Regions from separate parts of the Petralouisia sp. genome, predicted to be linked through region 2. Evidence: riboswitches for the same ligand, from Rfam matches in the RefSeq annotation. Region 2 holds a riboswitch; the other holds the start of a gene.

Region 1 (6,547 bases), on a different contig from region 2:
GGCGGGGGCCGGTTACATTGTAGCTGATTTCCATGGTGCTGGCTTCCTGATTGGCTTCGGCCTCCTCTGCCGGTTCGGGTTTTTCGGCTGCCTGCTCTGCCGTATCCTCTGCGGTTTCCGGTTCCGCTGTGGCTTCCTCCGGCTCTGCCGCTTTCAGTATCGGAGGTTCTTCCGGGATAATGGCCAGTGCCGTTTCTTCTGGTGCCGGGGTATCGTCTGCTTCTTCCTGCACGGCTTTCTTCTGCGCTTTGGCGGCTGCCTTTTCTGCGCGGGTTACTTTTGCCCTCGGCTCCGGGAATGTCTCCGGAAGTACACCGGATGCGTAATGGATTTCAAAAGTGATCTTGCCGTCCGCAGGTACGTTGAAATGGAAGTCGAGAAGTTCAACCTCTTTGATGCTGTCCGGCAGTTCGATATTCTTGTACCGTTTTACTTCCTTGCTTTCTACCATAAGGCATACTGGAACCGCGTCCCTCAATTTTGCTGTAATTCTTCCTGTCTTCATAATGTTGTCCGCCTTTCTTATTTTGATTTTTTGTATTGGCTTCTTGCCTTGTGAGTGACAGCTTATACATTTTTGGTGTGAAAGCAAGCCTTTTTTCAAAGAAATTTTTCTTTTTCAAAAATATAAAAATGCCAGAACCGGCCAGCCGTAAGGATATTGGCTGGCCGGTTCTATTTGGGTATCATGCCTTTTCAAAAGGTTCTCCGCAGTCTCGCAGGTTACATTGACCTCGCGGGTTGCCCGGATGATGGTGCCGCAGCAGGGGCAAATATATTTGATGCTTCGGTTGATGGATTTTTTGCGCCCGCCTTTGGAGCTTCCGGTTGTCTGCAGGCGACTGGCATGGATGCCGGTATCTCACAGGGCGGATATGATCCATGCTTCGGCTTCCGGAGCCAGGGTCGTAACCGTCCAGCCATATTTGGGATGTTTCTCAATATGCAGGCCGTGGGCCTCGGCAGTGGCTTTGAATTTCATATTGTGGTAATAGCCGTTGTTGCTTACGTCCTGGATATCATGCTGCAGATTATATAGATGGCTCATTTCATAGAGAAGCGTGGCGGCTATTTCTGTAATGGGGCGGTCGAGATATTCGTCGCAAAGGTTGATTTCCCGGTAAAGTTCGTTGTCTGCGTTCCAGATTTCATGGATACTGCACCAGCCGTATGCGCCGCGCCCGCCGTCCGGAGATACGGTAATGGCCGGGCGGGTTAATTTATTGCTGTAAAAGTGCTGATTGAATAGGTCAAACATTTCTTCGGTTTTCTTTACGATTTCGGATATATTAAGCATTTGGTGCCTCCTTAAAATTATGTTTTAATTCTGTGAGTGACAGCTTACGCATTTTTGATGTGAAAGCAACTGTTAAAGGTAGATGCATACAAATTTCTTTGCTGGAATTATATTTTATTGTAATTATTGACATTACAACAAAAAGGGGATAAAATATCAGGAAGGAAAGAGAGGTGTTATTCAATGCAGATTTCAAGCAGATTTACTTTGGCAGTCCATATTTTTGCCTGCATAGATGTATTCAAAGATGATTATAAGGTAACAAGCGATTTTCTGGCAGGAAGCACGAATGTGAATCCGGTGATTGTCCGTAAGATACTGGGGCAATTAAAGGCGGCAGGGCTTGTGGAGGTGGCCAGGGGTTCCGGCGGGGCTTCAATCCCTAAGCCTTTAAGTGAGATTTCTTTTCTTGATATCTACAATGCGGTTGAATGTGTTGAAAACGGAGAATTGTTTCACTTTCACGAGAATCCAAATACAGATTGTCCAGTGGGAAGGAATATCCATGCAGTTTTGGATGATAAGCTGATGCGGGTGCAAAAGGCTATGGAGACCGAGTTGTCTTCCGTCACCCTGGAAGATATCAGGCGGGATACAAAGGGATTAATTGGTTGAAAGAAATTGGAATTTGGGGCTTTGGAGCACTTTTTCAAAGCCTCAAAATTTTTTTTGAAAAATTTTGTTGTAACTATTGATATTACAATAAACCTGTGTTAATGTCTAGTTGTAACAAATGTATTTACAACAAATAAATTACAAAAGGCAGGTATTTATTATGAAGATTGCGGTAGTGTGTGCAAATGGGAAGGCAGGACAGTTGATTACAAAGGAAGCGGTACAACGTGGGCTTGACGTTACGGCAGTTGTACGGGGGGGAAAATAGATCAGTAGCATCCCAGTCCATAAGCAGGGATGTGCTGGATATCACAGCGGAAGACCTGAGAGGCTTTGATGTGGTGGTTGATGCGTTTGGCGCATGGACGGAAGATACACTCCCGCTGCATAGTTCATCCCTGAAAGTTCTGTGTGACGCGCTGTCCGGTACAGATATCCGTTTGTTGGTGGTTGGCGGTGTAGGAAGCCTGTATGTGAATACGGAGCATACGGCCTGCGTTGCCGATGGCCCGGATTTCCCGGATATGTTCAAGCCGCTTGCGGCTGCAATGGCAAAGGCTCTTTCCGAACTTCGGCAGAGAAACGATGTGAAGTGGACTTACATAAGCCCTGCGGGGGATTTCCAGGCGGAAGGTGAGCGCAGCGGCGAGTACATTCTTGGCGGAGAAGAACTGACGCTGAATGAAAAGGGCGAGAGCGTCATCAGCTATGCGGATTATGCCATTGCCATGGTGGATGAGATTATAAAAGGCAGCCATATCCAGGAGCGGATCAGCGTGGTTCGGAAATAGGCCAGGCGTTGTTCAACTGTTACCAAATAAAATTATTATAAAGCATGGAGGTATCTCAAAATGAAAAAAGTAGTGGAATTTTTACAGGCAAACCCGGTTCAGTATCTGGCGACTGTTGGCCGTGACGGCAAGGCAAAGTGCCGCCCGTTCATGTTCTGCTCCCTGCAGGACGGGAAGCTGTGGTTCTGCACCAACAATACGAAGGATGTATATAAGGATATGCAGGCAAACCCGGAGGTTGAGGTGTCTGTTTCTTCCCCTGAGTATGCGTGGATTCGCTTGGCGGGCAAAGCCGTGTTTGAGAATAATATGGCCGTCAAGGAAGGCTGCATGAATAACCCGATTGTCAAAGGGCAGTACCAGACTGCGGACAATCCGATTTTTAAAGTATTCTACCTTGAAGATCCCCATGGTGTGATTGCCGATTTTTCCGGCAATCCCCCGTATGAATTTTAATGCGGGATAAGATATATCTTCGGGGCAGGGTGAAATTCCTGACCGGCAGTATAGTCTGCGACCTGGCGAACGGCTGATACGGTGGAATTCCGTAACCGACGGTTACTGTAAAGGTATGCAGGGAGCCATCCGGCGGATGGTTCCCCGCAACAGTCCGGATGGAAGAAGATATGACAAGGGCTGTTTTGAAAGGGCTCTTAATCCAGATCATATCTCATAGGAGATTTATGAATAAGACAATCATTTTAAAGAGAAAAACAGATATAAAAGTGGATCGCTATCATGCAAGGGCAGTTACCATGACTGCCATGCTTGCGGCAGTTTCGTATATTTTGGCTTTTTTGGAATTTCCTGTCCCGCTGTCCCCGGCATTTGCCCGGATGGAACTGTCGGATTTCCCGGCGCTTATAGGGGCGTTTGCTTTTGGGCCGGTTTCCGGCATCATGATTGGGCTTGTAAAAAATGGGTTGCAGCTGCTATCTACTTCAACGGGAGGTGTTGGGGAGCTGGCAAATTTCCTGATAGGGGCTTCTTATGTGTGGGCGGCGGGCTTTATCTATAGATTTCATGAAACGAAGAAGACGGCATGGGTTTCCTGCATAGCGGGCAGTTCTATTATGGGGATTGCTGCGGCGGCTGCAAATTATTTTATCCTGCTTCCCATGTTCGAGGTATTCATGCCGCTTGACCAGGTGATCGCTTCTTTTAGGGCTTTTATCCCTTTTATCAGGACGAAGCTGGACGTGGTACTGTTTAACGTCCTTCTATTCAATGTACTGAAAGGGCTGGTGATTGGGATTTTTACAATGGTGGTTTATAAAAGGCTTACGCCGGTATTGAAGGGGGTGCATTGAATTATGGAAAGCAAAGTGTATCTGAAAAAACTGGTGGAGGAGTTTCATTCCGCAACAGTGGCTACCATAGGGGCGGACGGCCATCCCCAGACCCGCGTGATTGATATGATGCTCTGGGATGATAGGGGCGTATATTTTTTGACGGCCAAAGGGAAGGAATTTTACAGGCAGATCATGGAGCAGCAGTTTATTGCGGTTTCCGCAACGAAAGGTAAGGCATCTGTCTCCCTGCGGGGGAAAGTGAAAAATATCGGTTCGGAGAGGCCTGATGAGATTTTTGAGAAAAATGTATATATGAAGGAAATTTATCAGGACGATACGTGCGCGGCATTGGAGGTATTCTGAGTGTATGAGGCCAATGGGGAATATTTTGATATCAGCGCCCCATCCCATGTGGTCAGGGACGGCTTTGTAATCGGGGATACAGAGGCAAAGCAGACGGGATATTTTGCAGGCCAGGGCTGTATCGGATGCAAATTGTGTTATTATGTCTGTCCGCAGAAGTGTATCGACATATCGGGTAAACCTGTGGTGATTGACCAGAACCGCTGTCTTCATTGTGGACGGTGCGCGGAAATCTGCCCGAAGCAGGTTATCGAGAAAAGGAGTTAGGAATGGATCAGGGTGAACGGAGGAAGTTTTTGATACGGGAACTGCTGCAGGAAAATGTACAGTACCGGGATGTGGAGATTCCGGCAGGGGAGGAGGAGCAAAGGCAGCTTCTCCGGGGCTTGATGAATGTCCGGCTTCCCGGTCGGATTGGCAGGGAGTTTCTCAAGGTGCAGGATGAATACCTGCAGGCGGAAACGGCTGTGAAAGGGATCACGGAATTGGACGGCTTAAGGCCGGTGGCGGAAGGCATCTACCTCTGGCAGGGGGATATCACCACACTGCGCTGTGACGCGATTGTGAATGCCGCAAACAGCGGCATGACGGGATGTTATGTGCCAAACCACAGATGTATTGATAACTGCATTCATTCTTTCAGCAGGATACAGCTCCGCATGGATTGTGCGGAAATGATGCGGATGCAGGGGCATGAGGAAGAAACGGGGAAGGCTAAAATAACGAAAGCCTATAACCTTCCATGTAGGTATATCCTGCATACGGTGGGGCCGATTATCAGCGGTACTCCCACAAAGACAGACTGTGAACTATTGGCAGGGTGTTACCGTTCCTGCCTGGAGTTGGCGGCGGAAAACGGCCTGGATAGTGTGGCGTTCTGCTGTATCTCTACCGGGGAGTTCCACTTCCCGAATGACAGGGCAGCGCAGATCGCGGTAAGCACGGTTAAGGAATTTATGGCGCAGGAAACAAGTGTAAAGAAGGTGGTTTTTAATGTTTTCAAGGATTTGGACAAAGAGATCTACGGAAGATTACTCTGAGGGGATAGGAAGGCTTGCAGAGGCGGTAAAAGAGGCGGATGCTGTTGTGATAGGCGCAGGTTCCGGTTTATCGACATCGGCGGGGCTTACTTATTCCGGGGAGCGATTTGAAAAGTATTTTGGGGATTTTATAGCGAAATACCATATCTGGGACATGTATTCTGGAGGGTTTTATCCGTACCCTGATCTGGAGGAATACTGGGCATGGTGGAGCAGGCATATTTATTATAACCGCTATGTGGATGCCCTGGAACCGGTCTATCCGAACTTGCATGAGGTGGTTAAGGACAAGGACTATTTTGTGCTGACAACGAATGTAGACCACCAGTTCCAGAAAGCGGGATTTGATAAGAAGTGGCTGTTTTATACCCAGGGGGATTATGGGCTGTGGCAGTGTTCGAAGTCGTGCCATCAGAAGACGTATGATAATGAGGATGTGGTACGGAGGATGATCTCGGAGCAGAAGGATATGAAGATCTCGACGGAGCTGATACCGAAATGTCCCGTCTGCGGTGCGCCTATGACAATGAACCTGCGTTGTGACGGTACTTTTGTGCAGGACGAAGGCTGGTATGCGGCATCAGGGCGGTATGATGATTTTATTCGCCGGCATAAAGAGACGCGTATTTTGTTTTTGGAGCTAGGGGTGGGAGGAAATACCCCGGTTATCATTAAATATCCGTTCTGGCAGATGACGGCGGCGAATCCGAAGGCTGTGTATGCCTGTATCAATTATGGGGAGGCTGTCTGCCCGAAGGATATTGAGGAACAGTCCATATGCCTGAATGGGGATATAGGTGAAGCCATCAGTGATATTCTAAAGTGAACAAGGCATGTAACGGGAGAGGTTTTGGAGATTGAGGTGGAGGATGCTTTGGGGGAGGTGTTGGATAGGTTACAATAAACTGGACAGATTTTTTAAGGTCATATAATAGAAAACCAATAAACAAAGGAGCATCCAATATGACCGAAACAAAACAGAAAAGAAAACCCCGTAAGTACACAGATGAATTTAAGCAGCAGCTAGTGGATTTATACCATTCTGGCAAACGTAGATGCGATATCTGCCGGGAATACGATATCGCCCATTCCCTGTTTGATAAATGGGTAAAGCAGGCGGAACACTCCGGCTCTTTCCACGAAAAGGAC
Region 2 (22,867 bases):
TTGTACACCGATGTTTCCATAGCGTTTAGGACATTTCTGTTACATTTCAATTTTATAATATGCCTATCAAACGAAGAAAGGCGGTATTCGCATGAGTGTCTTGCAGACAACAGATTTGAAAAAATATTATGGAGCCGGGCCAAACATTACCAGGGCCCTTGACGGGGTGGATTTTTCGGTGGAGCAGGGGGAATTTGTGGCGGTGGTGGGCACTTCCGGCAGCGGAAAATCCACCTTACTGCATATGATGGGAGGTCTTGATATTCCCACATCTGGCTCTGTCCGCGTCAGGGGTAAAGAACTTGCGGAAATGAATGATGAACAGCTTACGATTTTCCGCCGCCGCAACATTGGTTTTATTTTCCAAAACTATAATCTTGTTCCCATTTTGAATGTGTACGAAAACATTGTTCTGCCAGTGGAATTGGATGGCGATATGGCGGACCGGAAATTCATGAATGAGGTGGTTTCTATGCTGGGATTAGAGGATAAGCTTTATAATATGCCAAACAATCTTTCCGGAGGCCAGCAGCAGAGAGCAGCCATTGCCCGTGCCCTTGTCACAAAGCCGGCCATTGTGTTGGCAGATGAACCAACAGGAAATCTTGACAGCCATACCAGCGCGGATGTATTGGGGCTGCTGAAACGTACAGGCAGTGAATTTAATCAAACGATTGTCATGATTACCCACAATCAGGAGATAGCGCAGCTTGCCGACCGCATTGTACGAATTGAAGATGGAAAAATTAAGGCATAGGGAGGTGGAACAATGACTTTACCATTTGAAAATGATACCAGTTATGTGATCGATAAAATTGTTTCTGCCCAGTTAAAGCATGACAAATTAAAAAAGTGGCTGACTGCCGCTGCGATTGCATTGGCCGCGTTTCTCATGACGGCTGTATTGCTGTTGGCTTCAGGGATTCTTTATGTGAATCAAACTGGCGGCAATCATATTACAGGCTCCTATCATGCACTAATTTCCGGTATGACAAAAGAACAGTACAGTGAAATATCAGCAGACCCGCGTATAGCATTGTCAGGGCTGACCGCTGCGGTAGGAAGTATGAAAGATGGTGAGAAACGTTTGAATATTTCTTACTCAAATAAAGACAGCCTCATTTTAAACGGGTTATCTGTCTCCGAGGGGGAAATGCCGAAAGCGGAAAATGAAATCATAATTGAAGAAGAATATCTCCTTAGTCAAAAAATAGATGCAGGGATTGGAGATATTATTTCATTGCCTGTTTCTGATGAACGGAAAAAAGCGGATTTTGTCATATCTGGTTATCTGGAAACGGCGGCAGGCGGAACAGAAAGAACTTTGTATGCCGCTGTTGTTTCGGAAGAATATTTTGCGGCGATAGATGGATGGGAGAAGTTTCCGCCTGCGGTTATGTTTCGGATCAAGAAAGATGTTTTGGCGGAACATGGAAATGCTGCAGATACAGCGGCGCAAATAGCTGCGGATGCTGGAATAAAACAGCCGCTGTCTGTGAATGAAGCTTTTGTTAAACTTAGTCAGCCTTCTGCCCTGATGATTGCCGCGGCAGCTGCAGGTCTTGGGATTATTATCATGGCAGGTATATTGGTGATATATTGTATTTTTTATATCTCGATTATCAGTTCCATTAAGAAATATGGTCAATTGCGTACCATTGGCATGACAGCAAAACAGATAAAAAGTCTTGTGCTGAAAGAAGGCTTCTACCTTACATTGGCTGCCGTTCCGTTTGGACTGATCGCAGGGACTCTGTTATCTTATGTTTTAGTGCCGCAGGGGTTCAGAATAAGCAATATAGTTTGGGTTTGTCCGTTGGCTGCAGCCCTGACTTATATCACAGTGCGATTGTCGATTCAAAAGCCGGCTAAGATCGCGTCAACTATTTCGCCCATAGAAGCTTCTCGTTATGAAGCAGAGAACAATTTACGCAAACATACCAAAAAACGCAGGTTATCCGCGTATTCTCTGGCAAAAATCCAAATTTTGCGTTATAAGAAAAAGAATATACTGACGATAAGTTCCCTGATCCTGACGGGAGTATTGCTGCTGGGATTGTCATCTGTCCTTTCCTCGGTAGATGCAAGGGAAATGGCGTTATCTGGTTTTGCAAGAGGGCAGTTTGTGATAAGTTTTACCAATCAGGAACTGCGGGAAAATGCTTTGGAGAAGGTTCAGGCAGAAAGTCCCTTTACAGATGAAATATACAATGATTTGGCTAATGTTTCTGGTATAAAAGAAATTGCAGACGACTGGCATCTCCCTGTGTCTGCCGATTTACAGGCAGCGGAGTCGGATGCAGAAATTGTGGGATTTGTACAGGAGGATATGGAATTACTGCAGAGTTGTATTTCAGATGGGAGAATTCCTGATTATGAGAAGCTGGTATCGCAAAATCAGCTTATTATTGGCAGGCCAGATGATTTTGAGGAAACGTTCCGTATGCAGCCAGAGGTCGGCCTATCTGTCACATTGAAGGTTTTTGACGGAAATCATAGCGAGAATATGCAATTTGAGATAGCGGCAATTCTTGATAAAACCAAAATAGGGAACAATGGAGATAAGATTGATATGTTATTATTGTCAGTTGATTCTATGAAAAAGATTGCAGACAGCAACTTGACGTATCAATATGTAATTCGTGTGGGAGATGATTTTGAACAGCAGGCGGAAAAAGAAATAGAACAGATTTTGGCAGAGCATCCCCGTTTGGATGCTGTCACCCTTTCGTCTGCTGTTGCCCAAAACGAAAATTTTCTGCAGGGAACAGAATTTGCACTTGCAGCTGGAATCATATTCATAGGCTGCTTTTCAGTAATGAATGTATGGAATACCATATTGACTGGTATTATAACGAGACGGAAAGAATTTGCGCTTATGCGCTCTGTGGGAATGTCAAAAAAGCAGCTTTCTTCCATGATACATTACGAAAGTCTGATTGTGGTATCTGTCGGCCTTGCCTTATCGCTTGTCATTGGCGGCGGTATTGGGTATGCTGTTTGCAGTTTTCTGAAAAGCAGCCTGATGAGTTATCTGAATTATCAGTTTCCGTTTGGTATCGCTGTTTTTTACTGTATCATTGTCATTTTGTGCAGCAGTACTATTACAGAAGCGGCATTAAAATATCAAAATAAGTTGTCAGTCATGGAGTTATTAAGATGATTTTGTTCCAGGGGCAGCAGATTTTCTCTCTGCCCATTGACGTTCCCACGGGAAACCCGTATAATATTTCTGGAATATATAATTAGAAAGAAGGTGACACAATGGTAGAATTAGACCAGTTCAAAACAACGTTGAACACATACAAAAAACCATTAGTGGAAGTGAGGGATTCACTTTGACCTGGCTAACAAAGAGAAGAAAATCCAGGAATTAGAACGGGAAATGGAAGCCCCGGATTTTTGGGACAACACAGAACTTTCCCAGGTGAAAATGAAAGAACTGAAAAGTTTAAAAGACGATGTGGAGACATATGCGCAGCTTTCCGGTCAGTTTGAGGACATCGAAACGCTGTTGGAAATGGGCTATGAGGAAAACGATGCTTCCCTGATCCCGGAGATCGAGGAATCCTTACAGGAATTTGAAGAAGCCTTTGAAAATATCCGAATCAAAACCCTTTTGTCCGGGGAATACGATATGGAAAACGCCATTGTATCCCTTCATGCAGGGGCAGGCGGAACTGAATCCTGCGACTGGAATTCCATGCTTTACCGGATGTACAAACGGTGGGCGGAGGACAAGGGATTTGACGTGGAAGTACTGGACTCTCTGGACGGAGAAGAAGCAGGCATTAAATCTATTACCTTTGAAGTGCGGGGAGAGAATGCCTATGGTTATCTGAAATCAGAAAAAGGCGTCCACCGTCTGGTGCGGATTTCTCCCTTTAATGCGGCAGGCAAGCGGCAGACCTCCTTTGCCTCCTGTGACGTGATGCCGGATATTGAGAAAGATTTGGACATTGAAATTAAGGATGACGAGCTGAGGATTGACACCTACCGTTCCAGCGGAGCCGGCGGTCAGCATATCAACAAGACGTCCTCTGCGATCCGCATTACCCATCTGCCTACGGGAATTGTGGTGCAGTGTCAGAATGAACGTTCGCAGCACATGAACAAAGACAAGGCCATGCAGATGTTAAAGGCCAAATTGTATCTCCTGAAGCAGGAGGAGAATGAGAAAAAGGCAGCAGATATCCGGGGAGAAGTGACGGAAATTGGATGGGGCAATCAGATACGGTCTTACGTTATGCAGCCCTATACCATGGTAAAAGATCACCGCACCAATGCGGAAACCGGAAATGTAGACAGCGTCATGGACGGGAAACTGGATTTGTTTATCAATGCTTATCTGAAGTGGAAAAGCCTTGGAAAAACGCAGGAGGATTAAAAATGGGAATTATCAGAGCGGCGGCGCAGGCGGTATCCGGCAGCCTGGCAGACCAGTGGTTGGAAGTCTATGAGCCGGATGACATGGGAGAACGGACTGTTTTTACCAGAGGGGTAAAGACCAGAAAAGGGCAGAATCGGAAGGGAACGGAAGACACTGTCAGCAACGGTTCGGTCATTCATGTATACGACAACCAGTTTATGATGTTGGTGGACGGCGGCAAGGTAGTGGATTATACGGCAGAGCCGGGATATTATAAAGTAGACAATTCTTCTCTGCCCTCCCTGTTCAACGGACAGTTAAAAGATACCGTGAAGGAATCTTTCAGCCGGATCAAATTCGGCGGGCAGACTCCTGCCAGACAGAACGTGTTTTATATCAATTTACAGGAGATTAAAGGGATTAAATTCGGAACCAGGAATCCGGTCAATTACTTTGATAACTTTTACAATGCGGAGCTGTTTTTAAGGGCCCACGGAACGTATTCCATTAAAATCACTGATCCCATCCGGTTTTATGAGGAAGTGATTCCCAGAAACGCCGGACAGGTGGAAATTGAAGATATCAACGAACAGTATCTTTCCGAATTCTTAGAAGCTCTCCAGTCTGCCATTAATCAGATGTCCGCAGACGGAATCCGTATTTCCCATGTGGCGTCCAAAAGCCGGGAGCTTGGCAGATACATGGCAGATACCCTGGATGATGACTGGAACCGGATGCGGGGCATGGAGGTTCAGGCAGTAGGAATTGCCAGCGTCTCTTACGATGAGAAATCCACAGAGCTGATCAATATGCGCAACGAAGGCGCAATGCTCAGCGATCCTTCCGTACGGGAAGGCTATATGCAGGGCCATGTGGCAAGAGGAATGGAAGCGGCAGGCTCCAATGCCAACGGTGCCATGGCGGGATTTATGGGAATGGGTCTGGGGATGCAGGCCGGCGGCAGCGCCATGTCTGCAGCCTCCGCAGCCAATCTGCAGCAAATGCAGATGCAGAATTCCAATATGCAGCAGAATCCCAATGCTGCACAGCTTCATCCGAATCAGCATACAGGCAGTGGGCCGGCAGCCTGGACCTGTGAGTGCGGTGCGCAAAACAGCGGTAAATTCTGCTCGGAATGCGGAAAGCCTCAGCCGAAGCAGACCGGAGCCTGGACCTGCAGCTGCGGCCATGTGAATACCGGCAGATTTTGCTCCGAATGCGGTGCACAGAAGCCTGCGCCGGCCGGAACATGGACTTGTGCCTGCGGTGCGGTTAATGAAGGCAAGTTCTGCTCGGAGTGTGGAAAACCGGCCGGAATGGCAGGACAATAATTTCCATATCGTGAATGTTAGTTTTTATCAGAATAAGGAGAAGATAAATGGCAGTTGTCAGCTACAAATGTCCGAACTGTGACGGCGAACTGGTATTTCATCCAAGAACGCAGAAGTACAAGTGCGAATACTGTGCTTCTGCGTTTTCTCAGGAAGAAATCAACCGGCTGCAGCCAAAAGCAGAAGGGGAAAATCAAGAAAACAACCATGCATTGCAAGAGGAGAATCAGGCAAACCCCCATGATCCGATGGGAGAAAATCAGGAGAACGTCCATGCTCCCCGGGAGGAAGCAGGCAGTATCTATCACTGTCCAAGCTGCGGCGCGGAAATTGTCACAGAGGAAACCACAGCCGCATCCTTCTGTTATTATTGCCATAATCCGGTGATTTTATCGGGAAGGGTGTCGGGAGAATTTCTGCCGGATAAAATCATACCCTTTGCCATCGACCGGAAACAGGCGGTGGAAAAATTTCTGGATTATGTCCATCATAAGAAATTTGTGCCCAGGGCGTTTTTTCATAAGAGCCAGATTGAGAAAATTTCCGGTGTGTATTTTCCTTACTGGATGGCAGATATGGATCTGGAAGGAGCGCTGCAGGCGGAAGGCAGGAATGTGCGGGTATGGCGCAGCGGCGATACGGAATATACGGAAACCAAAGTTTACCGGGTGGAGCGGGAAGGCGAAATCCATTTAGAGGATATTACCAGAAATGCCTTAAAGAAAGCAAACGGAACACTGGCCCAGGGGATTCTGCCCTATGATGTGAGCCATATCCAGGAGTTTCAGATGAGTTATTTATCCGGATTTTTAGCAGAAAAACGGGATATGGAACGGGCAGAACTGGAAAACGGCGTGAAGGGGGAAGCAGAAGCATACGGAAAGCAGCTTCTTCGGGAAACGGTGAAAGGCTACCATTCCGTATCAGTGAAAAACTGCCGCCTGAACTGCAGCAGGGAGCATTGGGATTATGTAATGCTTCCGGTGTGGACTGTCACCTATCAGGGCAGGGACGGCAAAATGTATTACTATTCCATGAACGGGCAGAACGGGAAAGTATGCGGAGAACTTCCGGTAGATTATAAAAAGGTGTGGACCGTCAGCGGGCTTGTGTCCCTGATCGTATTTGTTCTTGGACTGGTGGGAGGTTTTCTGATATGAGGAATAAAATACATAAATTATGGCTTTTATTGCTGCTGTTATGCTGCCTGCTGAACCCTGAACTCTCCCTGCAGGCCCAGGAAAAACAACAGCTGCCGGAAACGAATGTCCAGCTTTTTGACGATGCCGGTCTTTTGACACAGGAAGAATCGGAAGAGATTACCCAGCAGCTTGCCGGGCTGGAAAAGACCACCGGATGGGATATGATGGCCTATACCGCCGGGGATGCCGGGGGCCTGGATGCCACGGCATATGCAGAAACTTTTTTTGATGAGCATACCGTCTCAGATAACGGGATTATCTGCGGAATTGATATGGATAACCGGGAAATTGTAATCCGGGCGTTCGGAGAAGGACAGTTTTACATCACCGATGACAGGACAGAGCGGGTTTTGGACGCGGGATATGACGATGTAAGCCGGGAACAGTATGGAAACGCCTTAACAGCCATGCTGAAGGAGGTCAGCCGTGCCGTTTTGGAAGAAAATCCAGAACAAAATTATCTTCAGGAGGAAGATACCGGCAAAGTAACCAGTTATCGGCAGGCACACCGGGGCATCAGCAGACTGGAGATTCTGATTGCGGGGATTGCGGCCCTTGCAGCAGGCGGAATTACTGCAGGCGGGATTATCGGCGCATACCGCTTCAAATCCGGCAGTTATCAATACCCCATTGAGAAAAACGGAAGCGTCCGTCTTGAGAAAAAAGAAGATCATTTTGTCAACCAGTTTGTCACCCACAGACATATCCAGCGGGAAAGCTCCGGCTCCGGCAGCGGCGGGAAAAGTACCGTGCACAAAGGGGCCGGCGGACGCAGCAGCAGCGGCGGCAGCAGAAAATTTTAAAAAGAGGTTGCATTTCAAAAATAAATATGCTAATATCTTCCCTGTGAGTACAGATGTATTCTGTAGACATACAAAAAGCACAGCAGCGAACCGGAGGAGAACATGGAAGAAAAGACAAAATATTTTGTTTTGAAGAAAAAAGCTGTTCCGGAAGTTTTGCTGAAAGTGGTGGAGGCAAAGAAACTTCTGGAATCAGAGCGGGCGGAATCGGTGCAGGAAGCCACAGACATGGTGGGCATCAGCCGCAGCTCTTTTTACAAGTATAAGGATGATATTTTTCCATTCCATGATAATGCCAGAGGCAAGACAATTACCATGGTGATTCAGATGGATGATGAACCGGGGCTGCTGTCCCGGGTGTTGGGGATTGTGGCGGATTTTCACGCAAATATCCTTACCATCCATCAGAGTATTCCGGTAAACGGGGTCGCATCTTTGACCCTGAGCGTGGACGTGCTGCCGGATACGAAAAATGTGTCCCAGATGGTGGAAAACATTGAGCAGCAGGAAGGGATTCATTATTTAAAAATATTGGCCAGAGAGTGACAGAATGGAGGAAGTTATGATAAAGATTGCAATTTTAGGATACGGAACCATAGGCTCCGGCGTAGTGGAGGTTCTGCAGACCAATCAGGAGAGCATTGCCAGACGCGCAGGAGAGGAAATTGAAGTAAAATATATTCTGGATCTGAGGGATTTTCCGGGAGATCCCATGGAAGCAAAAGTAGTGCATGACTATAATATCATTGCCAAAGACCCGGAGGTGCAGGTGGTGGTGGAAGCCATGGGCGGCGTGGAGCCGGCCTATACCTTTGTAAAACAGGCGTTGCTGGCAGGGAAAAGCGTGACCACCTCCAATAAAGCATTGGTGGCAAAACACGGCGCAGAACTGATTGCCATTGCCAGGGAACAGAACATTAATTTCCTGTTTGAAGCAAGCGTGGGCGGCGGGATTCCCATTATCCGTCCGCTGAATTCTTCCCTGACTGCAGATGAAATTGAAGAAATTACAGGAATTTTAAACGGAACTACCAACTATATGCTCAGCAAAATGTCCTTTGAAGGACTGGAATTTGAGGATGTGTTAAAAGACGCCCAGTCCAGAGGATACGCGGAGGCAGATCCCACTGCGGACATTGAGGGCTATGACGCATGCAGGAAGATTGCAATTCTCACTTCCCTGGTATGCGGACAGCAGGTGGATTTTGAAGAGATTTATACCGAAGGCATTACCAGAATCACAGCCGCAGACATCCGTTATGCCAAAGCCATGGGCAGGGTTATCAAGCTTCTGGCAACCAGCAGAAAGACGCCGGAAGGATACTGCGCGATGGTTGCTCCGTTTCTTTTGTCGAAAGAACATCCTCTTTACAATGTCAACGACGTGTTTAATGCTATTTTTGTCCATGGAAATGTACTGGGAGACGCCATGTTTTACGGAAGCGGCGCAGGAAAGCTTCCCACAGCCAGCGCAGTAGTGGCAGACATTGTGGATATCGCCAAACATCGGAACAAAAATATTCTGATCTCCTGGAGCTCCCGGAAAATGGATTTGGTTGACTATAAGAAAGCAGAGAGCCGGTTTTTTGTGAGAACCCAGGAACCGAAAGAGGCGGTGGAGAAACAGTTTGGCCCGGTGGAATGGATAGAGGCAGAAGGAATGGCCGGCGAGCAGGGATTTTTGACAGAAGTTATGACGGAAGAAGAATATGAAGAGAAAGCCCGGGGACTTAAGAACATTTTACAGAGAATCCGCGTAGTTTAGAATAGAGAGGGAGATTATGAAATATGTGATTGTGCTTGGGGATGGAATGGCAGACCGTCCTCTGGAAGAGTTACAGGGAATGACACCCTTGGAATATGCCAAAACGCCTGTTATGGATCAGCTTGCGGCGGCGGGAGAGATTGGAACGGTGCACACCATTCCCGATGGAATGTCGCCGGGAAGCGATACGGCTAATCTGTCTGTACTGGGGTATGATCCGAAAATTTATTACTCCGGCCGTTCTCCCCTGGAGGCTTTAAGCATCGGCGTGGATATGAAAAAAGACGACGTATCTCTGCGCTGTAATCTGGTCACGCTGTCGGAGGAAGAGGAACATTACGAGGACAGGAAGATTCTGGATCACAGCTCCGATGAAATATCCACAGAGGATGCAGCAGTGCTGCTGGAGGCGGTGAAAAAGGAGCTGGAGACAGAAAATTATCATTTTTACACAGGCACCAGTTACCGCCATCTTCTCATTTGGGAAAAAGGCTCTGTGATAAACCTGGTTCAGCCCCACGACGTACTGGGACAGACCGTTGGCCAGCATTTGCCAAAGGATGATATTCTGCGGGAAATGATGAAGAAAAGCTATGAGATTCTGGTCAGCCATCCCATCAATCTGGAGCGGAAGAAGCAGGGGCTTCGGCCGGCCAATTCCTGTTGGTTCTGGGGAGCCGGCACCAGGCCGTCCCTGTCCTCTTTTGAAGAAAAAACAGGACTGAAAGGCGCCATGGTGTCAGCCGTGGATTTATTAAAGGGAATCGCCGTAGGCGCATCCATGAAAAATATTTCCGTTCCGGGCGCAACCGGCGGGCTTCACACCAATTATGAGGGCAAGGCCAAGGCTGCCGTGGAAGCCCTGACCAGAGAAAACTGTGATTTCGTGTATGTGCATGTGGAAGCGCCGGATGAAATGGGGCATCAGGGCAGCATTGAGAAAAAAGTGCAGGCCATCCAGTTTTTGGATGAGCGGGTGATTGGGCCCATCAAACAGGGATTGGAAGAGGCGGAAGAAGCGTTCCGGATGCTGATTATGCCGGATCATCCCACGCCCATCTGTATCCGCACTCATACCGGAGACGATGTGCCTTATCTTTTATATGACAGCAGCAGAATTCAGGAACATACATGGAAATACAATGAAAAAGAAGCGGCAGAAAGCAGCCATCATATTGCAAAAGGCTGTGAAATGATCGATTATCTCATTCAAAAATAGTTCAGGAGAACATTATGTTAATCGTAAAAAAATTCGGAGGCAGCTCCGTAGCAGATAAAGAACGGATTTACAATGTGGCAAAACGCTGCATTGAGGAATATCAGAAGGGAAATGATGTGGTGGTGGTATTGTCCGCCATGGGTAAAACCACGGATGGTTTGCTGGAGCTGGCAAGAGATATCTCCCCCAATCCTTCAAAACGGGAGATGGATATGCTTCTGGCCACCGGAGAGCAGACTTCTGCGGCTTTGATGTCCATGGCAATGGGAGCGTTGGGCGTGCCGTCCATTTCCCTGAATGCGTTTCAGGTGATGATGCAGACTTCCTCCCGGTACGGCAATGCCCGGTTTAAGAAAATTGACACCCAGCGCATCCGCCATGAACTGGAGAACCGCAGGATTGTCATTGTCACAGGATTTCAGGGTGTGAATAAATATGACGATCTTACCACGCTGGGCCGGGGCGGCTCAGATACCACAGCGGTGGCGCTTGCAGCAGTGCTCCACGCAGACGCCTGTGAGATTTACACGGATGTGGAGGGCGTTTACACTGCCGATCCCAGAATTGTGCCCAATGCCAAGAAGATTTCACAGATTACCTATGATGAAATGTTAGAATTGGCGACGCTGGGCGCAAAGGTCCTTCACAACCGCTCTGTGGAAATGGCAAAGAAATATGGTGTTCAGCTGGTAGTCCGTTCCAGCTTGAACAATGCCCAGGGAACCATCGTAAAGGAGGAGACAGACATGGAGAGTATGCTTGTCAGCGGAGTTGCAGTAGATAAAAATACAGCCAGAATCGCAGTGCTGGGGGTAAAGGACGTACCGGGAATTGCTTTTAAAATCTTTGATTTACTGGCTAAAAATAATATCAATGTGGATATCATTCTCCAGTCCATCGGAGGAGAAGGAACAAAAGATATTTCTTTTACGGTAGCCAGAGAGGATGCCGAAGAGACGGTTGCTGTTTTAAAGGAGCATAAAAACCGGATTACGGCAAGAGAAATTGAAGTGAATGACAAAGTGGCAAAAGTATCCATTGTAGGCGCCGGCATGCAGTCCAATCCCGGCGTTGCATCCAGAATGTTTGAGGCTTTGTATAACGTAGGCATTAATATCCGCATGATAGCCACCTCAGAAATCCGCATTACCGTCCTGATCAATGAAGAAGATGTGGATAAGGCAATGCGGGCGGTGCACGACCAGTTTATTGAGGATTAGAGTGTGTTTGAAAAATGCTCTGGAAGGCATTACAGCTGAATTCCTTTCAGCAAATCAATATGCCAAAAAAGCAGCAGCGCATTTTTTATGATAAAGTTCACAGCGACAATTATGAGGGCGGCCCACACATAGCCGTCCTTGTATTTCATTCCGATTTTTAATTTGTGCCTGGTCAGCCGCTCTATGGTCTGGCTGATCAGAAACCAGCCTCCCGTGAAAGCAGTGTACAGCACCAGGGGATGACAAAGAAAAGAGGTTAGAAAATCTCCTCTCAAAAGGGCTGAGACAGCCCTTGTTCCGCCGCAGCCGGGGCAGTAGATGCCAAGGAGGGTCTGCACGGCGCAGGGAAGCAGCAGTTTTTGGAAGGGAACGGGAAACAGACGCAGCAGAAGCAGTAAGACGCCTGCAGCGGCCAGCAATGCCCATCCCGTATAAAACAGAGCAGTTTCTTCTTTTTCTTGTTGTCTCATAGCACGATCCTTACGATATATGTTATAACAGAGTGACATTTATTTTACCTGTAATGCAGTATAATCTCTTTTTTACTGTTTGTCAAAATGAAAAAAATATGATATAGTGATTATGTGTATAGAAGAGATGGAATAAAATATATCAGAAAAGCGAGGTGTCTGTGATGGTAGGAGCAATCGGCGGAGGAAACAGCTACAGCAATTATGGGAATTATACCGGAATGTACGGAAATGCAGAGGAACGGGTCCGTCAGGGAAACCAGAACCAGGAGAAAACCCCGGGAGTCCGGGAAAGCAAAGACGGTTCAGTGAAAGAGATATCCAAGGATAAGGAACGCTGCCAGACCTGTGCAAAGCGCAAATATCAGGATGGTTCCAATGAGAATGTGTCGTTTAAATCGGCAGCCCATATCTCTCCGGAAGCGGCGGGCAGCGCAGTGCGGGCTCACGAGGGGGAACATGTGTCCAATGCCTATAACAAGGCGGCCCAGGAGGACGGCAAAGTAGTTTCCGCATCAGTCAGCATTCACACATCTGTCTGCCCGGAATGCGGAAAAACCTATGTGTCCGGCGGAACCACCTCCACCAGAATCAAATACCCGGCTGATCCTTATGAGCAGAGTAAAAAAACCCTTGGAGCAGAAGAAGCCAAAGGGAAAAATATTAATTATGCAGCATAAAATTGTCAAATGAAAGTTCAGGAGGAATGACTTATGGAAAAACGAAAATTATCAGCGAAGATTGTTATGATATGCTGTCTGGCATTGATTGGGATTCTGGCCGTTCCAAACACTGCTTACGCTAAGAAAATCACCAGTGACAGTCAGGTGAAAAGACTGGCAAAGAAAGAGGTAAAAGGCGCGGTCATTATAGAGATAGACAGAGATTACGAAAAAGGTAATCTGGTCTATGAAGTAAAACTGATGAAAGGAACCAAAGAATATGATCTGACCTACCGGGCTTCCGATGGAAAGCTGATAGAATATGATATGGAAGAACTGCGGGTAAAGCCCAGTTCCAAGAAAATCATCAGCAAAAGCAAATGCAAAAGACTGGCAAAGAAAAAGGTAAAAGGCGGGCAGATCATCAGCATTCGGCTGAAATTTGACGATGGAATTGAAGAATATAAGGTTAAGATGCAGAAAGGAAGCAAAAAGTACGAATTAGAGTACCATGCCCGCACCGGCAAATTAATCGGCTATCAGTGGAAGTTAAACCTGAAAACAAAACCAGGCCACAGCGGCTATATAGGAGTGGAAAAAGCGAAGCAGATTGCCCTTGCGGAAGTTCCGGGAGCGACTGTTGTCAAAGCAGAGTTTGATAACGACGACGGAGTGCCGGTTTATGAAGTGGAACTGGTGAAAGACGCCTGGGAGTATGAATTTAAGATTCATGCTAAGACAGGTCAGATCTTAGAACGGGATCAGGACAGCATTTACGATTAGGCAGAGACAATATTTATGTTAGATATGGAGTGTAAGAAATGAATCGTACATCGGCAGAATTAAAGAGACTGGCAAGGGAGAAGCTGACAGGACACTGGGGGCTGATCATCGGGGCAACGCTTCTGCTTGGCCTGATGATGTTTGCAGTATTAATTCCTTTTTATGTGCTGTTTTTTATCAGCAGAGGAGGGATAGTGCAGTTTTTGGCATATATGGCGGCAACAATGATTGTCAGTATTGTGTCCGTGATTATGCAGTGCGGAATCAGCAGAATGCAGCTTGGGTTTGCTAGAAATCAGGATACCGGGATTGGTATGATGTTCGGAGAATTTGCCAGAAGGCCGGAACGTTATATCCTTGGTGTTTTGATGCTGATAGGAATGGAGTTGCTCTGCTTTCTGCCGGCAAGCGTATGTTGGTCAGTGGCGGTTATGCAGAACGCGTTCCTGGCGTCCGGGATTGCAGCAGTGCTTTATATAGCGGGACTGGCAGTGGGCCTGCTGTTGGCATTCCGATATGAACTGGCATTTTTGTTGCTGGTGGATCATTCCCAGATGGGGGCGATAGAGGCATTTCGGGAAAGCTCCCGGCTGATGGATGGAAATAAGGGACGTTTGCTGTACATTTATCTCAGTTATATTGGATGGAGTATTTTGGGCATACTTTCCTGCGGAATCGGTACGCTCTGGATTTCACCCTATATGAACCAGACTGTGATTAGCTTTTATCTGGATGTGACAGGAGAATTAGACAGGGTGCAGAAAGCGGAGCCTGATGTTCCGCTTCCCGAGAGCCAATACTGATGGAGAAGTGAGGCTCTGCCTGTCAGATTTCAAATCTCAGAGGATACAGTGCTTCACTGCATTCAGAAATAACTGATATTCTTTGATAGAGTTGTTATTTCCATTGCGGAGATCAAATTTTCTGGAAATATCCCGTGCTTCTGTGCCGTAGTATTCTGCCAGAGCCTCAATGCGGTAGCAGCCGTCCGGCTGATAATAGGGCAGTTTAGAAGGTAGGCGGAGCCGGACATTTTTCTTGCCCAGTTTTAAAAGGGCCCGCATCATAATCTCAGCGCCGGTGCAGAACTCCATTTTATCAAGAGGCGTGTAAGTCAAAGACTGATAAGGGGCTTCCTCCTTAAAAAAACTCCAGGCGGCCTGCAGGTCAGTCAGCACCAGGTAAACAATAGAATCAGCGAAATAGCAGGAATGCATCCGTTGTTTTTTACGGATGCGTTCCATTTTTTTGAAATAAGGCTCCGCGTGTTTCGTATCATGAAGCCGTACGGCATAATGATATACAAGCCTTCCGTACTGAAAAATAAGGGAATATTCATCATAGTACCTGGTTTCCAACAGTTTTCCGGCTTTCAGCAAATTGTCAAGATCGCCGTACCAACAGGCCATCTCCCCTTCAAATGCCACAGTTTCCGCATCCCGCAAATGATGGGAGCGGTTCATAAGCCGGAATTCATGAAGGCTGTGCATGGCTTTTTCTTTGTCCCCTGCTGCCCGGTACAATCTTGCAGAGGCCATATGATAGACGAAAAGGGAATAGCCGTGGGTCAGGCAGAAAGATTTATATTTTTTAAGGTATTGTTCCATATCTGAGACAGAGATCTGATAAAAGAAATCTGCACAGTCCAGCACCCGTGAAAAAATGTGATTGACGGCTTCCGCTGCGGTGCAGGAACAGAAGGCAGGCATTTGAATCTCGGGATGGGATTCAAAGAACTCCAGAATCTCCGGAAAAATCACATACAGATACAGCAGATAATTGTCATCGCAGGAACAGGCATAATCATAGCGGAAAAACATCATATAACTATAGTCGTTTGCCAGATCTGCTTCCTGAATTGCCTGGCGGATTGCAGACAACCTGGCTTCTCCCGGCTCAAACTCCTGATATTCTTCCATAAGCTTTTGAGGATTGTACATTGCAGCTTCCTCCTTTCCAAACAGGAATATCAGTTTCAGACAGCAGGCGAAAGCTGATATTCCCAAAAAGTTACAGTAATAATTCGGAAACAGAAATAAAATTACAGCATATCAAAGTCATAAGAGCTGGAAGAATCGGGATATCCCAATTCCTGCATTAACTCCTCAATATAATTCAGATAGCCCTCCAATCCTCCGAACTGTGTCAGGATTGTAAGGAAAGAATAAATCAGAAAGAGAATGCCGCAGATAATGGCAATTATGCCCAGAACCAGTCCGGCCTTGGCATATCCGTTGGTGTGCATTTCCCCGCCCCGGGACAGCAGGGCAAAAATAATTGCCAGGGAGCCGAAGATAATGGCCGGATATACGCAGCAGCTCATAACAAGGCCGAGAATACCCATAACCATTGCGGCCACAGACATGCCGGCAGAGCGCATTTCTATATAAGATTTATTTGATTCGTAATCCATAAAAAACCTCCTTGCTATTCTTTTTTTACTGTGTTTTATTGTAGCATGTGTACTGAAAAAATACAATAAAAAGAATTTTGCCGGCTGCCTGCAGAGTTCTTGATTTTTTTCAGAATATGAGATAAACTTTTCCATAGCCTGGAGCGTGTTTGAAAAAAGAGAAATGAGATAAGGAGATTACTCAATGGATATTATTGTAAAATTAGCAGAAGAACTGAGCATTCAAAAACAGCAGGCAGAGGCTGCAGTAAAGCTGATTGACGAGGGAAATACAATCCCCTTTATTTCCAGATACCGGAAGGAAGCCACTGGAGCATTGAACGATGAAGTTCTGCGGAATCTCTATGAGCGGCTGACCTATCTGCGGAATTTAGAAGAGAAAAAAGAGCAGGTATTGTCCTCCATTGGAGAGCAGGGCAAATTGACAGAGGAACTGAAACAGCAGATACTTTCTGCAGAAACTCTGGTGGCAGTGGAAGATTTGTACCGTCCCTACCGGCCCAAACGGCGGACCAGAGCCACCATTGCCAAGGAAAAAGGATTAGAGCCTCTGGCAAATATTATTTTGCTGCAGATGACAGAGAAATCCCTGGAGGCAGAAGCGGAAGCCTTTGTGGATTCAGAGAAAGGCGTGGATACACCCGGGGAAGCCATTGCGGGAGCCATGGATATTCTGGCGGAAAATATTTCAGACGAAGCGGATTATCGGAAATACATCCGGGATTTGACCATGCGTGTCGGAAAAATCACTTCTGCGGCAAAAGCTCCGGAAGCAGAGTCCGTATATGAAATGTACTATGATTTTGAAGAAGGACTGGCAAAACTGGCGGGACACAGGATTCTGGCCCTGAACCGGGGAGAGGCGGAAAAAATTCTTACCGTGAAAGTGGAAGCCCCCACAGAACAGATTTTACAATACCTGGAAAAGAAAACCATTACCAGAGACAATCCCAATACATCTTTGGCCTTAAAAGCTGCGGCAGAGGACAGCTATAAACGTCTGATTGCACCGGCCATTGAGCGGGAAATCCGAAATGAGCTGACCGAACGGGCCCAGGACGGCGCCATTCGGGTATTCGGCAAAAATTTAGAACAGCTTCTGATGCAGCCGCCCATTGCCGGAAAAGTGGTGCTGGGCTGGGACCCCGCTTTCCGTACCGGATGCAAACTGGCCGTGGTGGATTCCACCGGAAAAGTGCTTGACACCACAGTCATTTACCCCACGGCTCCTCAGAATAAAGTGGAGGAATCTAAGGCGGTTTTGAAAAAACTGATTCAGAAATATGGAATTTCCCTGATTTCCGTGGGAAACGGAACAGCTTCCCGGGAATCAGAGATGATCATTGTTGATTTGCTGAAAGAAATTCCTGCGCCCGTTCAGTATGTCATTGTAAACGAAGCAGGGGCCTCTGTGTATTCTGCAAGCAAACTGGCTACAGAAGAATTTCCCAATTTTGACGTGGGGCAGAGAAGCGCGGCTTCCATTGCAAGGCGGCTGCAGGACCCGTTGGCGGAACTGGTGAAAATCGATCCCAAATCCATCGGGGTGGGACAGTATCAGCATGACATGAATCAGAAGAAATTAAGCGACGCTTTAGGCGGCGTTGTGGAGGACTGTGTGAACAAGGTAGGCGTGGATCTGAACACGGCTTCCGCCTCCCTGTTAGAGTATATTTCCGGCATTACAAAAGTCATTGCCAAAAATATCGTAACATACCGGGAAGAAAACGGCAGATTTCTCACCCGCGCCCAGCTTTTGAAGGTGGCAAAGCTGGGGCCAAAGGCATATGAACAGTGCGCAGGATTTATGCGGATCTCCGACGGGAAAAATCCCCTGGACGGCACCAGCGTCCATCCGGAAAGCTATGATGCAACCCTGAAGCTGTTGGACAAACTGGGTTATCAGCCGGAAGATATCCGTGAGGGCAGACTGGCAAGGATCTCCAAGAAGATATCTAATTATAAGAAACTGGCAGCGGAGCTGGAAATCGGGGAAATGACGCTTCAGGATATTGTTAAGGAACTGGAAAAACCGGCAAGAGATCCCAGGGACGACATGCCCAAGCCCATTCTGCGCAGCGATGTACTGGAAATGAAAGACCTGACTCCGGGCATGATTTTAAAAGGAACTGTGCGTAATGTGATTGATTTTGGGGCTTTTGTGGATATCGGCGTCCATCAGGACGGACTGGTACATATTTCCCAGATGACGGAGCGCTATATCAAGCACCCGCTGGAGGCGGTCAGCGTAGGGGATATTGTGGAGGTGAAAGTGATGAGCGTGGATTTGCAGAAAAAGCGGATTCAGCTCACCATGAAAATCTGACATTTTGAAAAATATGCCTGTTGACAGATGAAACAGGCAGGAGTAGAATAGAACCATAAATTAAATAGTGTTCTTCAGGGCAGGGTGACTTTTCCCGCAGAATGATATTTACAGAATTCTGGAGAAAGGAATTCCCGACCGACGGTGATACCCCAAGAGGGCAAGTCCGTGAGCCGCATGGCATGATTTGGTGAGAATCCAAAACCGACAGTACAGTCTGGATGGGAGAAGAAAGCGTTTTTATTAATGTGCGTATTTTATATGCCCTGGATCTCTGGATTCAGGGCATTTTTATAATTCTGAAGACACGAAAATATGAAAATAAAGGAGTGTTTTATCATGAGTACAAGGAACACAGCAGCAGGAAAACAAGGCGGCCAGAGGGATATCTGGAAAATGACCATGACAGCTATGCTGTCAGCCATTGCATTTCTTTTAATGTTTCTGGAATTTTCCGTTCCCATTATGCCGGCCTTTATCAAGATGGATTTGTCAGAGCTTCCGGCATTGATCGGGGCCTTTGCCATGGGGCCGGTCAGCGGGGCAATGATTTGCCTGATTAAGAATCTGCTTCATCTGTTTATGACCACCACCGGAGGAGTGGGGGAACTGTCCAACTTTGTTCTGGGGGCCGTGTTTGTGGTTCCGGCAGGTCTGATTTATCAGAAATGGAAGGGCAGAAAAAGCGCTGTTGCAGGCGCTTTGGCCGGAGCCGTACTGATGGCGTTTTTCAGTATTTTCTCCAACTATTTTATCGTATATCCCGTATATTATAACTTTATGCCGGAGGAAACCATATTGGCTGCTTATCAGATGATAGTTCCGGGCATGAAAAATATGTTGCAGTGCCTGATTCTGTTCAACACGCCTTTTACCTTTGTAAAGGGGGTGTTCAGCGTAGTGATTACCGTGTTGGTCTATAAACCCCTGTCTCCTTTCCTGAAAGGAAATTACAGAGACGCCAGAAGGGTGCAGAAGAATACGAGTACATCGAATAATTAATAACTGCCAGTTTCATTTGTCTATACTTCCGATAGCACAGCAGCAAGGATTTCAGGAGAAAAAATATGCAGCAGAATCAGGAATCAGAAAATTATAAACGTCAAAATCAGACACCGGAAGACTACATGCGCCAGGCATTGCAGCTTGCCCGCAAAGGGGAGGGAACGGTGTCTCCCAATCCCATGGTGGGCTGCGTAGCGGTGAAGCATGGAACTGTCATTGCCGCAGGTTACCATGAGCAATACGGCGGTTTTCACGCAGAGCGCAACGCTTTGTTAAACTGCACAGAGGATGCGGAAGGGGCAGAGCTGTACGTGACTCTGGAGCCCTGCTGTCATTACGGAAAGACGCCGCCCTGTACAGAAATTATAATCGAAAAGAAGATAAAGAAGGTCTATGTGGGCTGTCTGGATTCCAATCCAAAAGTGGCAGGAAAAGGCGTCAGGATATTGCAGGAACATGGAATTACAGTGGAAACCGGCATTTTAGAGCAGGAATGCAGAGAACTGAATGAAGTGTTTTTCCATTATATGGAGACGTCTATGCCTTTTCTGGCAATGAAATATGCCATGACTCTGGACGGAAAAATTGCCTGTGAAACAGGAGATTCCAAATGGATAACAGGAGAAGCGTCCAGAAATTATGTTCAATGTCTGCGGAACCGTTACCGGGGAATTATGGCTGGGATCGGAACGGTCCTTGCGGACGACCCTATGCTGAATTGCAGGATGGAGGGCGGCCGGAACCCGGTACGGATTATCTGTGATTCCAGACTGCGGATTCCTTTGGACAGCCAGATTGTAAAGACAGCCTCTGAGATAGAAACCATTGTAGCCTGGAGCCCGGACAGAGCCCTTATCTGGAGAAGCCGGGGAGATGAAGAATACAGGTGCGGACAGACCTCTGGAAACCCGGTATGGGACAGCGGAGAATGGTTGGGAGAAAGCAAAATATTAGAAGAAAAGAAACAGCTTTTGGAGCACAACGGCGTGATGCTTCTGGAGGTTCCCGCAGCAGAAACTGGAGAACTGAATCTTTCCCATTTGATGCGGCAGCTGGGAGAACGGGGCATCGACAGCATTTTGTTAGAAGGCGGCGGAACGCTCAATGCTTCCGCCCTGAAAGAGAATCTGGTGCAGCGCGTCTATGCCTTTATCGCCCCCAAGCTGGTGGCTGGGGCGAAAGCCAAATCCCCCGTTGAGGGCGCCGGCATTTCCCGGATGAAGGAGGCAGTCAGGCTGAAGGATGTGGAGGTGGCCAGATATGGGGAGGACTTATGCATGACGGGCAGAGTATGCTTTGATGCATAAGAAAATGTTCAAATAAAACAGCACAGTTTTTTCGGAAATCAGGAAAAATTCTGTGCAGATGGGAGGAAGATTTGTTTACCGGAATCATAGAAGAAACAGGGGAACTCTGGGAGGTTAAGAAAGAAACCCTTTCCGCCAGAATAAAAATCCGCTGCAGCAAGGTTTTGGAGGGAACGAAAATCGGTGACAGCATTGCCGTCAACGGAATCTGCCTTACGGTAACTTCCCTTGCAAAAGATGGATTTACAGCAGATGTAATGGCAGAAACCATGCGCCGCAGCAGCCTGTCAGAGCTGAAAATTCCCGGAACCGTGAATCTGGAGCGGGCCATGGCGGCAGACGGAAGATTCGGCGGCCACATCGTATCCGGCCATATTGACGGCACAGGAACCATTACAGGAATCCGGCAGGAAGAAAATGCAGTCTGGTACACCATTGCCGCAGAACCAAAGCTGCTTCGCTGCATTGTAGAAAAAGGCTCCGTCGCTTTAGACGGCATCAGCCTGACCGTGGCAAAAGTGACGGCAGAGGATTTTCAGGTATCCGTGATTCCCCATACCCGCCAGGAAACGGCGCTGCCGGAAAAACGGTCCGGAAGCGTTATCAATATCGAATGCGATGTTATTGGAAAATATGTGGAAAAACTTCTCACAGGGCCGAGGCCGGAGGAGAAGGAATCACACCTTACAGAAGGTTTTTTGATGGAACACGGATTTTTATAAAAAAGGCTGCCGCATTAAGAAATTCAGAAAGGAAGAAATGAAATGAGCAAGAAAATGGATTCTATTCCACAGGCAATTGAAGATATCAGACAGGGAAAAATCATTATGGTCATTGATGACCCGGACAGAGAAAACGAAGGAGACTTTATCTGCGCTACGGAATTTGCCACGCCGGAAAATATTAATTTCATGGCAACCCATGGAAAAGGCTTAATCTGTATGCCCATGAGCAGAGAATTATGTCAGAAGCTTGGTTTGAAACAGATGGTGGAGCAGAATACGGACAACCATCAGACGGCATTTACCGTATCCATTGACGGCATAAATACAGACACAGGAATTTCCGCCTTTGAGCGTTCCGAAACAGCTTTGGCAGCCGTAAAAGACGATGCAAAGCCAGAGGATTTCCGCAGGCCGGGCCATATGTTTCCGCTGGAATCCAGAGAAGGAGGCGTTTTAAAACGCACCGGCCACACAGAGGCAACGGTGGATTTGGCAATTCTGGCCGGATTAAAGCCCAGCGGACTTTGCTGTGAGATTATGCGGGAAGACGGAACCATGATGCGTACCACAGAACTGTTGGAGCTGGCAGAAAAGTTCCAGATGACGGTTATTACCATTGCGGATCTGGTACGTTACCGGATGGAGATTGACAGTCTGGTCCGTCAGGAGGCCCATGCCAAACTTCCCACAAAATACGGAGAATTTGAAATCTACGGCTATGTAAACAAATTAAATGGAGAACACCATGTGGCTCTGGTAATGGGAGATGTTGCAGACGGAACGCCGGTGCTGTGCCGGGTTCATTCCGAATGCCTTACCGGAGATGTGTTCGGCTCCGGCCGCTGCGACTGCGGAGAACAGCTGGACGCAGCCATGAAAGCCATTGCAGAAGAAGGCCGGGGAATTCTTCTGTATATGCGCCAGGAAGGCCGCGGAATCGGCTTGATCAACAAGCTGAAAGCCTATGAACTGCAGGAAAGGGGCCTTGACACCGTGGAAGCCAACGTGGAACTGGGCTTTGCGCCGGATCTGCGGGATTACGGAATCGGAGCCCAGATTCTCCATGATTTAGGCGCCGAAAAACTTCGTCTGCTTACCAACAATCCCAAGAAAATCACCGGACTTTCCGGCTACGGCATTTCCATCGAAGAGCGGGTGCCGATCCAGATGCCGGCCAAGCACACAGACGTATTTTATCTGAAAACCAAACAGAGCAAAATGCAGCATATGACCAATTACTAACAGATTTAAACATAGAAAAGAGGAG

Evidence for each region. Region 2 has a riboswitch for FMN ahead of ACTO17_RS14915 (ECF transporter S component). Riboswitches for the same ligand answer to the same signal wherever they lie in the genome.
Region 1: another riboswitch for FMN. It lies ahead of ACTO17_RS19155 (ECF transporter S component); the one in region 2 lies ahead of ACTO17_RS14915 (ECF transporter S component).

The regions. Positions count from the first base shown of each region.
Region 1 covers NZ_JBQIOP010000084.1:143-6,689, reverse strand. The annotation lists gene ACTO17_RS19180 (hypothetical protein) at 1-505, opposite strand, end outside; gene ACTO17_RS19175 (SprT-like domain-containing protein) at 863-1,297, opposite strand; gene ACTO17_RS19170 (Rrf2 family transcriptional regulator) at 1,481-1,912, shown strand; gene ACTO17_RS19165 (NAD(P)-dependent oxidoreductase) at 2,140-2,703, shown strand; gene ACTO17_RS19160 (pyridoxamine 5'-phosphate oxidase family protein) at 2,764-3,159, shown strand; FMN riboswitch at 3,171-3,333, shown strand; gene ACTO17_RS19155 (ECF transporter S component) at 3,387-4,013, shown strand; gene ACTO17_RS19150 (pyridoxamine 5'-phosphate oxidase family protein) at 4,017-4,358, shown strand; gene ACTO17_RS19145 (ferredoxin family protein) at 4,359-4,625, shown strand; gene ACTO17_RS19140 (protein-ADP-ribose hydrolase) at 4,628-5,398, shown strand; gene ACTO17_RS19135 (SIR2 family NAD-dependent protein deacylase) at 5,352-6,224, shown strand; partial or broken gene ACTO17_RS19130 (transposase) at 6,362-6,547, shown strand, end outside.
Region 2 covers NZ_JBQIOP010000042.1:6,621-29,487, reverse strand. The annotation lists gene ACTO17_RS15000 (ABC transporter ATP-binding protein) at 92-757, shown strand; gene ACTO17_RS14995 (ABC transporter permease) at 770-3,163, shown strand; one part of gene prfB (peptide chain release factor 2) at 3,265-3,339, shown strand; one part of gene prfB (peptide chain release factor 2) at 3,341-4,387, shown strand; gene ACTO17_RS14985 (SPFH domain-containing protein) at 4,390-5,700, shown strand; gene ACTO17_RS14980 (TFIIB-type zinc ribbon-containing protein) at 5,748-6,860, shown strand; gene ACTO17_RS14975 (TPM domain-containing protein) at 6,857-7,705, shown strand; gene ACTO17_RS14970 (ACT domain-containing protein) at 7,808-8,251, shown strand; gene ACTO17_RS14965 (homoserine dehydrogenase) at 8,268-9,470, shown strand; gene ACTO17_RS14960 (cofactor-independent phosphoglycerate mutase) at 9,487-10,689, shown strand; gene ACTO17_RS14955 (aspartate kinase) at 10,704-11,909, shown strand; gene ACTO17_RS14950 (DUF2752 domain-containing protein) at 11,939-12,379, opposite strand; gene ACTO17_RS14945 (hypothetical protein) at 12,544-13,059, shown strand; gene ACTO17_RS14940 (PepSY domain-containing protein) at 13,093-13,824, shown strand; gene ACTO17_RS14935 (DUF975 family protein) at 13,863-14,627, shown strand; gene ACTO17_RS14930 (hypothetical protein) at 14,664-15,764, opposite strand; gene ACTO17_RS14925 (DUF4190 domain-containing protein) at 15,866-16,237, opposite strand; gene ACTO17_RS14920 (Tex family protein) at 16,422-18,563, shown strand; FMN riboswitch at 18,630-18,800, shown strand; gene ACTO17_RS14915 (ECF transporter S component) at 18,903-19,565, shown strand; gene ribD (bifunctional diaminohydroxyphosphoribosylaminopyrimidine deaminase/5-amino-6-(5-phosphoribosylamino)uracil reductase RibD) at 19,631-20,875, shown strand; gene ribE (riboflavin synthase) at 20,947-21,597, shown strand; gene ACTO17_RS14900 (bifunctional 3,4-dihydroxy-2-butanone-4-phosphate synthase/GTP cyclohydrolase II) at 21,640-22,842, shown strand.